One region of the Psychrobacillus syltrankelensis genome, then DNA from elsewhere that is predicted to be linked to it. Evidence: a T-box and tRNA genes for the amino acid it is inferred to sense, from the RefSeq annotation. Region 1 holds a T-box; the other holds one or more tRNA genes.
What was found. A T-box is a leader RNA that pairs with one kind of tRNA and senses whether it is charged. The one in region 1 lies ahead of alaS (alanine--tRNA ligase), so its partner is inferred to be a tRNA-Ala.

Region 1 (6,323 bases):
TTATCATTCGATCAACAAAATCGTTATTCGTAACAAGGGTAAAAAATTCATCTGCCGTGTAGCTCGTTTTCTTTTCAACTACAGCTCCAATTTGTTCTAAAGTTAATCCCTCTGGAACAGTCATGGTGAATACAGGTTTCCGATATACTTTACCATTTTTCAAGCTCTTAATAATTTCATCTAAAGTCATAGATTTTGTTAAACTGTAATCGCCTGCTTGGAAGTCCGATTCATTTTTAAATTTAGCATAGTATTTAAAAATCTTTGCGTTCTTAATAATTCCGTTTTTTTCAAGGGTTGTGGATATTGAGTCAAGGCCTGAACCAATTGGAATTTGAACACTAATGATATCTTCAGATTTTGGATCTAAAGGCTCTAAAGAACTTTTCACATACTTATACCCAATAAAACCACTAATTCCTACAACAATCAGCAGGAATAAAAAGATAGTTAATACAATTCGTCTAACAAGTTTTACTTCTTTTTTCTTTTTTATCATTCGATCAAACATAATTTCTTTTTTTGATTCATTTCCCACGGGTTCCCCCCCTTTAATTCCATTTTATTATACAAGATATCGAGAAAAGCGCAAGGCACTCGTATATTTGAGGGGGTATACAAAAGAAAAAGGAGGAATGAGGAGACCTCTTTCCATCCTTTTTTATTATAAATTATTCTTCTTCCTCTTCTTCTTCCGCATCCAAAAATGTATTCAACATTTCTTCTATCATTTCCCACTCAGCATCGGTTTCGATTGGAAGTAATTCACCATCTTCACCATTTTCATTAGGGCTGAAAGAAGAAGCATGAATTTCTATTTCTTCATTTTCATCTTCTTCAGCACCGATCGGATAATAAAGAACATATGACTTTTCAAATTCTTCTGATTCGAAAGTGAATAGTACGTTACATAGTTGTTCATTTCCATTTTCATCTACAACTGTAATATTTTCTTGTCCGTGGTCCATTTGACGTCACCTCATCTATTTTTTCTATCCAGATAGCCTTGTAAAATCATTACTGCAGCCATCTTGTCAATCACTTGCTTCCGTTTTTTACGACTAACATCTGCATCTATTAACATACGTTCTGCAGCCATCGTTGTCAATCTTTCATCCCACATTGAAACAGGAAAATGAAATTTTTCGGTTAACATTTTAGCATAATTTTCCGATGCTTCAGCACGTGGACCTATACTATTGTTCATATTTTTTGGTAAACCAACAACAAATTCTGTCACGGTATGTTCTTTGACTAGTTGATCAATACGATCAAAACCAAATTCCAGATTTGCTTCGTCAATTTTTATTGTTTCAATACCTTGCGCTGTCCAACCTAGGGCATCACTAATAGCTACTCCTACTGTTTTGGAACCAACGTCTAAACCCATTATCCGCATGCTTAAGCCTCATTATTTTTTTTAATATAGAACTTCACTAATTCTTCCAAAATTTCGTCACGTTCTAATTTACGAATCATATTACGTGCATCTTGATGGCGAGGAATATAAGCTGGATCACCAGATAGTAGATAGCCTACAATTTGATTAATTGAATTATATCCTTTTTCTTCCAGTGCAGAGTGAACTTGTAGCATCACATGTTTTACTTCCTGTTCCATAGACTCTTCTGGGAAGTTAAATTTCATCGTTTTATCGAATGAACTCATGATCAGCACCTCGCTTTCAGTTTTAGTAGGCAGTTTTACATATCTAATCTACAGTATAACCGAAATTGGAAATAGTATCAAATATACCCTTTGTTTAAAATTCTATTATAACTCAACTTTGCAAAAGTTTCCTTTAGAAAAACAACAATGTTTCGAACTACACAGATTTAATATAATCATATACCGAATTTAAAGCAGCTTCCAACTTACTTCCATCTTTTGCCCCAGCCATTGCGAAATCAGGTCTTCCTCCGCCTTTTCCTCCACATTGTTCAGCTACAAGTTTTACGATATTTCCAGCGTGATAGTTTCCACCAACTATATCTTTTGTAACTCCAGTAGAAATCATTACTTTTTCACCGTCAATTGCCCCTAAAACAATAACAGCTTTATCTAATTTTTCTTTTAAATCATCCATCATCTGACGTAGTTGATTATTATCTTTTGCATCAACTTTCACTGATAGTACGGTAATTCCGTTAATTATTTGAGCAGAAGACAGAACAGACGCAGCTTGATTGTTTGCAATTTTAGCAGAAAGTGATTCATTCTCTCTTTGTGCATTCTTTAGTTCGTTCAACGTCTGGGCTACTTTTGTTACTAAATCTTTCGGTTGAGATTTCAAAAGGTTTGAAGCTTCGATTAATGTATGCTCTTCTTCTTTTACGACCTCAAATGCTTCTTTGCCTGTTACAGCCTCTATTCTTCTTGTTCCAGCTCCAATACCACTTTCTGAGAGAATTTTGAAGAAACCAATTTCAGATGTATTTTTTACATGTACACCACCGCACAATTCAAGTGAAAATTGCCCCATTTGTACAACTCGCACGATATCTCCATATTTCTCACCGAATAAGGCCATCGCCCCCATACTTTTAGCTTCATCTATATTATGATAACCAGTTACTACAGGAGTATTTTCCCAAACTTTTTCGTTTACTATTCGTTCAACTTGCTCCAGCTCTTCTTTTGTTACTTGTCCAAAATGCGAAAAGTCAAAACGTAAGCGGTCTGGTCCTACATAAGAACCGGCCTGGTTTACATGAACTCCTAAAATGTCTTTTAATGCTTGGTGTAACAAATGTGTTGCAGAGTGATTTTTCACCGTCTGATCACGTAATACACGATCAACCTTCGCTATAACTTCTGATCCAGTTGTTACTTCGCCAGATTCAACAATAACAGTGTGTAAATTTTGCCCATTTGGAGCCTTTTTAACGTCTTTTACAAATCCTCTAAATGTATCATTTTCTATTGTTCCATGGTCAGCTATTTGACCACCACTTTCTGCATAGAATGGAGTTTTAGAAAGTATTAGTTGAATTTCTTCCCCTTCATTTGCAGATTTAGCAATTGCTTCACCTTTAATAATAGTGGTAATTGTTGTTGTAACCGATAATGTATCATATCCAACAAATTCACTCTCATCATTAATATTACTATAAACCTCAGACTGTACTTGCATGGAGTCTACATTTTGGCGAGCAGCACGTGCACGATTACGCTGAGCTTCCATTTCTTTCTTAAAACCATCTTGATCGACAGTCATGTTTGCTTCTTCTGCATACTCTTCTGTAAGTTCAATCGGGAATCCGTATGTGTCATATAGCGTAAATGTTGTCGTACCTGGAATGTAGGTTTCTCCTTTTGCACGTTGTTCCTCTATTACTTTTTCCAAAATTGTTAGTCCGTCATGAAGTGTTTCATGAAAACGTTCTTCTTCTGTTTTAATTACTCGCATTATAAAGTCTTGTTTTTCTTTTACTTCAGGGTAGAAATCCTTCATGATTTCACCAACAACTGGAACTAATTCATATAGGAATGGCTTGTCTACTCCTAATTGTTTTGCAAAACGAACAGCACGACGAAGCAATCTTCTTAGCACATACCCTCTACCTTCATTTGATGGAAGTGCACCATCTCCAATAGCGAATGCAACAGTACGGATATGGTCTGCAATAACTTTAAATGCAACGTCATATGCAACTTCTGTATTATATGATTTACCTGAAACTTCTTCTGTTTGACAAATAATTGGGATAAATAAATCTGTATCAAAATTCGTTGGAACATCTTGAACAACACAAGCCATTCGTTCTAATCCCATACCTGTATCAATATTCTGCTTTGGAAGTGGGGTATACGTGTGATCTGGGTTATGGTTGAATTGTGAAAATACTAAATTCCAAATTTCCAGATACCTTTCATTTTCCCCTCCTGGATATAGCTCAGGATCATTTAAATCATTACCATATGATTCTCCTCGATCATAAAATATTTCAGAGTTTGGCCCACTAGGACCTTCCCCTATATCCCAAAAATTCCCTTCCAATCGAATAATCCGTTCTTCCGGAATTCCAATTTCATTCTTCCAAATAGTATATGCTTCTTCATCTTCTGGATGAATCGTTATCGATAGTTTTTCCTCTTCGAACGCCATCCACTTTTCATCTGTTAGGAATTCCCAAGCAAAATGAATAGCTTCTTTTTTGAAGTAATCTCCAATCGAAAAGTTTCCAAGCATTTCAAAAAAAGTATGATGTCTAGCGGTCTTCCCTACATTTTCAATGTCATTAGTCCGAATAGACTTTTGTGCATTTGTAATACGTGGATTTTCAGGAATTACTCTGCCATCAAAATATTTCTTTAAGGTAGCAACTCCACTATTAATCCATAATAGTGATGGATCATTAATTGGTACAAGTGGAGCTGATGGTTCTTGTGCATGTCCTTTTTCTATAAAAAAATCTAAATACATTTGTCTAATTTGTGCACCTGTCAATTGTTTCATTCAATTTTCCTCCTAGTAAAATAAAAATAAAAAAAGCCTTCATCCCTAAAAAAGGGACGAAAGCTATATTTTCGCGGTACCACCCTAGTTACACAACAATAATCATTGTGTCTCTCAAGTAACCTTAACGCGGCTAAACGGCAGTTATTAGCTGCACTCAAGAGTAGCTTTCCAACTTGTTAGATTCTGAAGATTCTTTCAGCCAAGGAATCCTTCTCTTTTTCAGGTAACAAGTGTACTTTCTCTGTCATCATTTTGCTCTATGCATTTGATTATAAAAAACAATCGACCCGATGTCAATTATCCATCTCCAAGAAGTCGTATGGAGAAATACCAATCATCCCTATTAAAGGATCAATTTTATGGTAGTTATCTGCAGATAAGAATGTTGGTTCACTGATAACCTCTTCTACCACTATTCCGTTCGTTTCAACTAACTCATCCTTCTCTTCTTCACCTACAGTTAATCGATTTTTTAACGTTGTAAGTCTTTGCAAATCATCTGTACGCTCTACTCCGAACTTAAATACTTCTGGGTCCCCGCATAGTATTAAAAAGTTTTTTGCTCTTGTGATTCCTGTATATAATAAGTTCCTTCGAAGCATTTTCATATAACTTCTTGAAACAGGCATAATGACAGTTTGGAATTCACTACCTTGCGATTTATGCACGGAGCAACAATACGCTAAAGTGATTTGATTCAAATCATTCTTTTCATAAGTCACTTCATTGCCATCAAATGAAATAACAAGCATTTCTTTTTTCTCCACCGTTTCGGCAGCTTTGAAAATACTGACCACTTCACCCATATCTCCATTGAAAACATTGCTTTCTGGCTGATTGACAAGTTGCAAAACTTTGTCTCCGATGCGATAAATCGTTTCTCCAAATACCATTTCTTTTCTTTTTCCATCTGTATTTGGATTAACCATTTCTTGAATCATTTTATTTAATGCATCTATTCCAGCTGGGCCTCTATACATAGGTGCGAGTACTTGAATATCTCTTATCGAATGCCCTTTTGTTAAAGCACTTTTCAACACTTGTTCTACAACTTTAGGAATTTGTTCTGTAGTAGCTTTAATAAATGAACGATCCATTGTCTTATCTAACAAGGTTAGTGGAACGGTCCCTTTTTTCATTTGGTGAGCTAGTTCAATAATAGATGAACCTTCTGTTTGACGATAAATATCAATTAATTCAACAGTCGGAATTCTTTTAGAAGCTAATAAGTCTTTTAATACTTGCCCCGGACCGACAGGAGGTAATTGATCTTGGTCGCCAACAAAGATTACTTGAGCATCTTTTGGGATGGCTTTTAATAATTGATGTCCTAGCCAAGTATCAAGCATAGAAGTTTCGTCAATAATTATTAGTTTTCCCTCAATTTCTTTTCCTTCAGATTCAGCATCTTCCTGACCGTTAAATCCTAATAATCGGTGGATTGTCATTGCCGGCAACCCAGTTGATTCGCTTAGACGTTTTGCTGCTCTACCCGTGGGAGCAGCCAAAACAACAGGAAATGGCTTTTTATCTTTTGCCCACTCTTTTGGCTCTAATGAAAGACCATGAAGTTCCGCATATAATTCAACAATCCCTCTAACGACAGTGGTTTTCCCAGTTCCTGGTCCACCTGTTAAAAGGGTCATGCTAGCATTTATAGCCGTTTCTATCGCTTTAATTTGTGTTGTAGCATATTGTACTCCCAATCTTTCTTCTATTCCCCCAAGATGTTTTTTCATCTCAGCAAGGGGAAATTTATGATGTGTATCATTTTCATTCAGTAACGTTTCGATTTTAGAACTTATCCCTACTTCAGAAAAATAGAGAGAAGGGATATAAAATCGATTCACTTCCCCAACAA
Region 2 (6,323 bases), 760 kb from region 1:
TAGCTATGATAGATACTACACCGAGTATCATGAAGATAGCAACAAGTACTGGATGCTCTTTAAAAATTATTGCACCGTACATAATGATGAATCCGAAGAATACGAGACCAAGTGCAAATGAACGTATTCGATTTATTTTGTTTTTATATGGTTTCATTTTTCATCCTCCTAATTTCTACATACACTATATCATATTTTTAGTTTAAAATAAGAAATTGAACTATTATATAGAAGGAGATACAAAATAGTTGTCGAAAAACTTATAATATGAAATAAAGGAGGCGCCATTTTGGAAACATTATTGAGACCCATTTATCAAGAAAGAGCAAGTGAAGTAAATACATTAGGAATTATTTTTGTAGAAAAACGTGAAGAAGTTAGTCCGATTACAGATACGTTTGATTCCATTTTATTTATATTGACTAAGGACGCCGATCAACCTATTTTCACAAAACATTATACGTTTAACGATAAAAAAGCAGCGATGCATGTGATTACAGAGAAACAGTTAAGAAAATGGTTATTGCTAGGAACTAACCCTAAGTTAGTAGATTGGTTAATTAATGGACGGGTAGTTTTTGATCGAAATGAGTTTATAGAAAATTTAAAGAGAGAGTTAGATGAATTTCCGATTCAGGGAAGAAAAGCGAGAATGGGGATTGAGTTTGCTAAACTAAGTAGAAGATATTTAGAAGCAAAATTGTTTTTCGAACAGCTGAATTATTTAGATGCGTATAATCATATAGTAGAGTCTCTCCATCATTTAGCACGCTTAGCGGTCTTCGAACATGGAATGCATCCTGAAGTTATGGTTTGGAAACAAGTAAAACAATTAGATCCATCTATTTATAAATTATATGATGAGCTTATTTCTAGTGAAGAAACTCTAGAAAAGAGATTAGAACTTTTATTTCTAGCAAGTGAATTTTTAATTCATTCTAGAATAAAAGAAGGCTCACAACATATATTAGAAGTACTTGACTTGAAAGAATTTTGGACAATCCAAGAGATTCACGAGCAAGAAGAACTTAAAAATTACTCAGTAGATCTAGAAGTTTTTATTGAATTTTTAGTAGATAGAGGACTTATATTTATCGAAAAACGACCTACTAAAAGCAATGAAATCATGCATAGATTCTATAAAGTAAAGTAATCTAATAAAGATGAAAAAAGCGGGCAATAAATTTGTTCGTTTTTTTTGTTGACAATATTATAGAATCCATTGTATTATAATAAGCGTCGTCAAAAACGTTACAAAAATATTGACGAAAAAGTTTTTTGAAAAACTTCTTGACTCATCGGTTGAAAGATGATAAATTAGAGAAGTCGCAAAAAACGACACAACAAAAATGAACATTGAAAACTGAACATGCAAAACGTTAAGACATACAGCTTGAAAGACTAACTTTGTTAGTTTGATAGCAAAACAAAAATGACATCATTTAATGATGATGCCAGCAAAACAAAATGAGCTTTTAAACTAGTTCTATTTTGTTGATTCTCGAGACGTTGTGCAGTGCGAGGAAGCAAGTGAGAGAGGGAGGAAGCGTACTAACGTACGTGACCGACCGAACGAGCGCAGCTGACAAAAGCAATGTGCGGCGTATCGCGAATCAACTTTTATGGAGAGTTTGATCCTGGCTCAGGACGAACGCTGGCGGCATGCCTAATACATGCAAGTCGAGCGAATGACGAAGAAGCTTGCTTCTTCTGATTTAGCGGCGGACGGGTGAGTAACACGTGGGCAACCTGCCCTGTAGATTGGGATAACTCCGGGAAACCGGGGCTAATACCGAATAATCCATTTCCTCACATGTGGAAATGTTAAAAGACGGCATCTCGCTGTCACTACAGGATGGGCCCGCGGCGCATTAGCTAGTTGGTGAGGTAACGGCTCACCAAGGCGACGATGCGTAGCCGACCTGAGAGGGTGATCGGCCACACTGGGACTGAGACACGGCCCAGACTCCTACGGGAGGCAGCAGTAGGGAATCTTCCACAATGGACGAAAGTCTGATGGAGCAATGCCGCGTGAGTGAAGAAGGTTTTCGGATCGTAAAACTCTGTTGTGAGGGAAGAACAAGTACGAGAGTAACTGCTCGTGCCTTGACGGTACCTCATTAGAAAGCCACGGCTAACTACGTGCCAGCAGCCGCGGTAATACGTAGGTGGCAAGCGTTGTCCGGAATTATTGGGCGTAAAGCGCGCGCAGGCGGTCCTTTAAGTCTGATGTGAAATCCCACGGCTCAACCGTGGAAGGTCATTGGAAACTGGGGGACTTGAGTACAGAAGAGGAAAGCGGAATTCCAAGTGTAGCGGTGAAATGCGTAGAGATTTGGAGGAACACCAGTGGCGAAGGCGGCTTTCTGGTCTGTAACTGACGCTGAGGCGCGAAAGCGTGGGGAGCAAACAGGATTAGATACCCTGGTAGTCCACGCCGTAAACGATGAGTGCTAAGTGTTAGGGGGTTTCCGCCCCTTAGTGCTGCAGCTAACGCATTAAGCACTCCGCCTGGGGAGTACGGTCGCAAGACTGAAACTCAAAGGAATTGACGGGGCCCGCACAAGCGGTGGAGCATGTGGTTTAATTCGAAGCAACGCGAAGAACCTTACCAGGTCTTGACATCCCGCTGACCGTTCTAGAGATAGATCTTTCCCTTCGGGGACAGCGGTGACAGGTGGTGCATGGTTGTCGTCAGCTCGTGTCGTGAGATGTTGGGTTAAGTCCCGCAACGAGCGCAACCCTTGATCTTAGTTGCCAGCATTCAGTTGGGCACTCTAAGGTGACTGCCGGTGATAAACCGGAGGAAGGTGGGGATGACGTCAAATCATCATGCCCCTTATGACCTGGGCTACACACGTGCTACAATGGACGGTACAGAGGGTCGCAACCCCGCGAGGGTGAGCTAATCCCATAAAACCGTTCTCAGTTCGGATTGTAGGCTGCAACTCGCCTACATGAAGCCGGAATCGCTAGTAATCGTGGATCAGCATGCCACGGTGAATACGTTCCCGGGCCTTGTACACACCGCCCGTCACACCACGAGAGTTTGTAACACCCGAAGTCGGTGGGGTAACCCTTACGGGAGCCAGCCGCCGAAGGTGGGACAGATGATTGGGGTGAAGTCGTAACAAGGTAGCCGTATCGGAAGGTGCGGCTGGATCACCTCCTTTCTAAGGATAATATCGGAATACAGATTTTTATCTGTATCTTAACGTTTTGCAGTTCAGTTTTGAATGTTCATATATACATATATATGGGAATTCTAAGAGGGCCTATAGCTCAGCTGGTTAGAGCGCACGCCTGATAAGCGTGAGGTCGATGGTTCGAGTCCATTTAGGCCCACCATACCTTTTAAGTTTCGGGGCCTTAGCTCAGCTGGGAGAGCGCCTGCCTTGCACGCAGGAGGTCAGCGGTTCGATCCCGCTAGGCTCCACCAAAACTTTTTACTTGTTCTTTGAAAACTGGATAAAACGACATTGAAAGAAACAAATTCAAGAAATTCAATTTGTAATCACATTAGTGATTATTTTTTGTGTAGTAATTATTTACTAACTTTTTTGTTGGGTTTCAAGACACAAGTAATTCGAGGAAACGAGCGAAGGAGCAGCGGAGCGTACTTACGTACGTGAGCATGCGAGTGAGCGAAGTTGACGAAGAAGTACGATGTGTATTGGAAGTCAAAATGGTTAAGTTAATAAGGGCGCACGGTGAATGCCTTGGCACTAGGAGCCGAAGAAGGACGGCACTAACACCGATATGCTTCGGGGAGCTGTAAGTGAGCTTTGATCCGGAGATTTCCGAATGGGGAAACCCACTGTTCGTAATGGAGCAGTACATTTGCGTGAATACATAGCGCATCTGTGGCAAACCCAGGGAACTGAAACATCTAAGTACCTGGAGGAAGAGAAAGAAAAATCGATTCCCTGAGTAGCGGCGAGCGAAACGGGAAGAGCCCAAACCAAGAGGCTTGCCTCTTGGGGTTGTAGGACACTCTATATAGAGTTACAAAGGAATGAGCTAGACGAAGCGATCTGGAAAGGTCCGCAGGATAGGGTAAAAGCCCCGTAGTCAAAAGTTCATTCTCTCTTGAGTGTATCCTGAGTACGGCGGAACACGTGAAATTCCGTCGGAATCTGGGAGGACCATCTCCCAAGGCTAAATACTACCTAGTGACCGATAGTGAACCAGTACCGTGAGGGAAAGGTGAAAAGCACCCCGGAAGGGGAGTGAAATAGATCCTGAAACCGTGTGCCTACAAGTAGTCAGAGCCCGTTAATGGGTGATGGCGTGCCTTTTGTAGAATGAACCGGCGAGTTACGATTACATGCAAGGTTAAGTTGAGAAGACGGAGCCGCAGCGAAAGCGAGTCTGAATAGGGCGAATGAGTATGTGGTCGTAGACCCGAAACCAGGTGATCTACCCATGTCCAGGATGAAGGTAAGGTAACACTTACTGGAGGTCCGAACCCACGCACGTTGAAAAGTGCGGGGATGAGGTGTGGGTAGCGGAGAAATTCCAATCGAACCTGGAGATAGCTGGTTCTCTCCGAAATAGCTTTAGGGCTAGCCTCAAACGTTAGAATCTTGGAGGTAGAGCACTGTTTGGACTAGGGGCCCATCCCGGGTTACCGAATTCAGACAAACTCCGAATGCCAATGATTTATGTTTGGGAGTCAGACTGCGAGTGATAAGATCCGTAGTCAAGAGGGAAACAGCCCAGACCACCAGCTAAGGTCCCAAAGTATTTGTTAAGTGGAAAAGGATGTGGCGTTGCTTAGACAACCAGGATGTTGGCTTAGAAGCAGCCATCATTTAAAGAGTGCGTAATAGCTCACTGGTCGAGTGACGCTGCGCCGAAAATGTATCGGGGCTAAACAAATCACCGAAGCTGTGGATTGATACCTATGGTATCAGTGGTAGGAGAGCGTTCTAAGGGCGTTGAAGTCAGACCGGAAGGACTGGTGGAGCGCTTAGAAGTGAGAATGCCGGTATGAGTAGCGAAAGATGGGTGAGAATCCCATCCACCGTATGACTAAGGTTTCCTGAGGAAGGCTCGTCCGCTCAGGGTTAGTCGGGACCTAAGTCGAGGCCGATAGGCGTAGACGATGGACAACAGGTTGATATTCCTGTACCACCAAACCACCGTTTGAGTAATGGGGGACGCAGAAGGATAGGGTAAGCGTGCTGTTGGTTATGCACGTCCAAGCAGTAAGGTGTGAGTGTAGGCAAATCCGCACTCTGTAACATTGAGCTGTGATGGCGAGGACTTAGTCCGAAGTTCCTGATTTCACACTGCCAAGAAAAGCCTCTAGCGAGGTGATAGGTGCCCGTACCGCAAACCGACACAGGTAGTCGAGGAGAGAATCCTAAGGTGAGCGAGAGAACTCTCGTTAAGGAACTCGGCAAAATGACCCCGTAACTTCGGGAGAAGGGGTGCTCTTTTGGGTGTATAGCCTAGAAGAGCCGCAGTGAATAGGCCCAGGCGACTGTTTAGCAAAAACACAGGTCTCTGCAAAACCGTAAGGTGAAGTATAGGGGCTGACGCCTGCCCGGTGCTGGAAGGTTAAGAGGAGTGCTTAGCGCAAGCGAAGGTGCGAATTGAAGCCCCAGTAAACGGCGGCCGTAACTATAACGGTCCTAAGGTAGCGAAATTCCTTGTCGGGTAAGTTCCGACCCGCACGAAAGGCGTAACGATCTGGGCACTGTCTCAACGAGAGACTCGGTGAAATTATAGTACCTGTGAAGATGCAGGTTACCCGCGACAGGACGGAAAGACCCCGTGGAGCTTTACTATAGCTTGATATTGAATTTTGGTGCAACTTGTACAGGATAGGCAGGAGCCTTAGAGCCCGGAGCGCCAGCTTCGGAGGAGGCGTCGGTGGGATACTGCCCTGGTTGTATTGAAATTCTAACCCATACCCGTAACCCGGGTAGGAGACAGTGTCAGGCGGGTAGTTTGACTGGGGCGGTCGCCTCCTAAAGTGTAACGGAGGCGCCCAAAGGTTCCCTCAGAATGGTTGGAAATCATTCGAAGAGTGTAAAGGCAGAAGGGAGCTTGACTGCGAGACCTACAAGTCGAGCAGGGTCGAAAGACGGGCTTAGTGATCCGGTGGTTCCGCATGGAAGGGCCATCGCTCAACGGATAAAAGCTACCCCGGGGATAACAGGCTTATCTCCCCAAGAGTCCACATCGACGGGGAGGTTTGGCACCTCGATGTCGGCTCATCGCATCCTGGGGCTGTAGTCGGTCCCAAGGGTTGGGCTGTTCGCCCATTAAAGCGGTACGCGAGCTGGGTTCAGAACGTCGTGAGACAGTTCGGT

Region 2: it encodes a tRNA-Ala, which carries the amino acid that the T-box ahead of alaS (alanine--tRNA ligase) is inferred to sense. The anticodon was not compared.

Annotation. Positions count from the first base shown of each region.
Region 1 is NZ_CM144227.1:342,350-348,672, reverse strand. Features, by position in the region: gene mltG (endolytic transglycosylase MltG) at 1-538, opposite strand, end outside; gene ACTSKG_RS01700 (DUF1292 domain-containing protein) at 672-968, opposite strand; gene ruvX (Holliday junction resolvase RuvX) at 980-1,399, opposite strand; gene ACTSKG_RS01690 (IreB family regulatory phosphoprotein) at 1,402-1,668, opposite strand; gene alaS (alanine--tRNA ligase) at 1,826-4,459, opposite strand; T-box leader at 4,509-4,719, opposite strand; gene recD2 (SF1B family DNA helicase RecD2) at 4,756-6,323, opposite strand, start outside.
Region 2 is NZ_CM144227.1:3,499,648-3,505,970, forward strand. Features, by position in the region: gene ACTSKG_RS17125 (YgzB family protein) at 1-157, opposite strand, end outside; gene ACTSKG_RS17130 (nucleotidyltransferase-like protein) at 290-1,153, shown strand; rRNA gene ACTSKG_RS17135 (16S ribosomal RNA) at 1,620-3,173, shown strand; tRNA gene ACTSKG_RS17140 (tRNA-Ile) at 3,272-3,348, shown strand; tRNA gene ACTSKG_RS17145 (tRNA-Ala) at 3,364-3,439, shown strand; rRNA gene ACTSKG_RS17150 (23S ribosomal RNA) at 3,688-6,323, shown strand, end outside.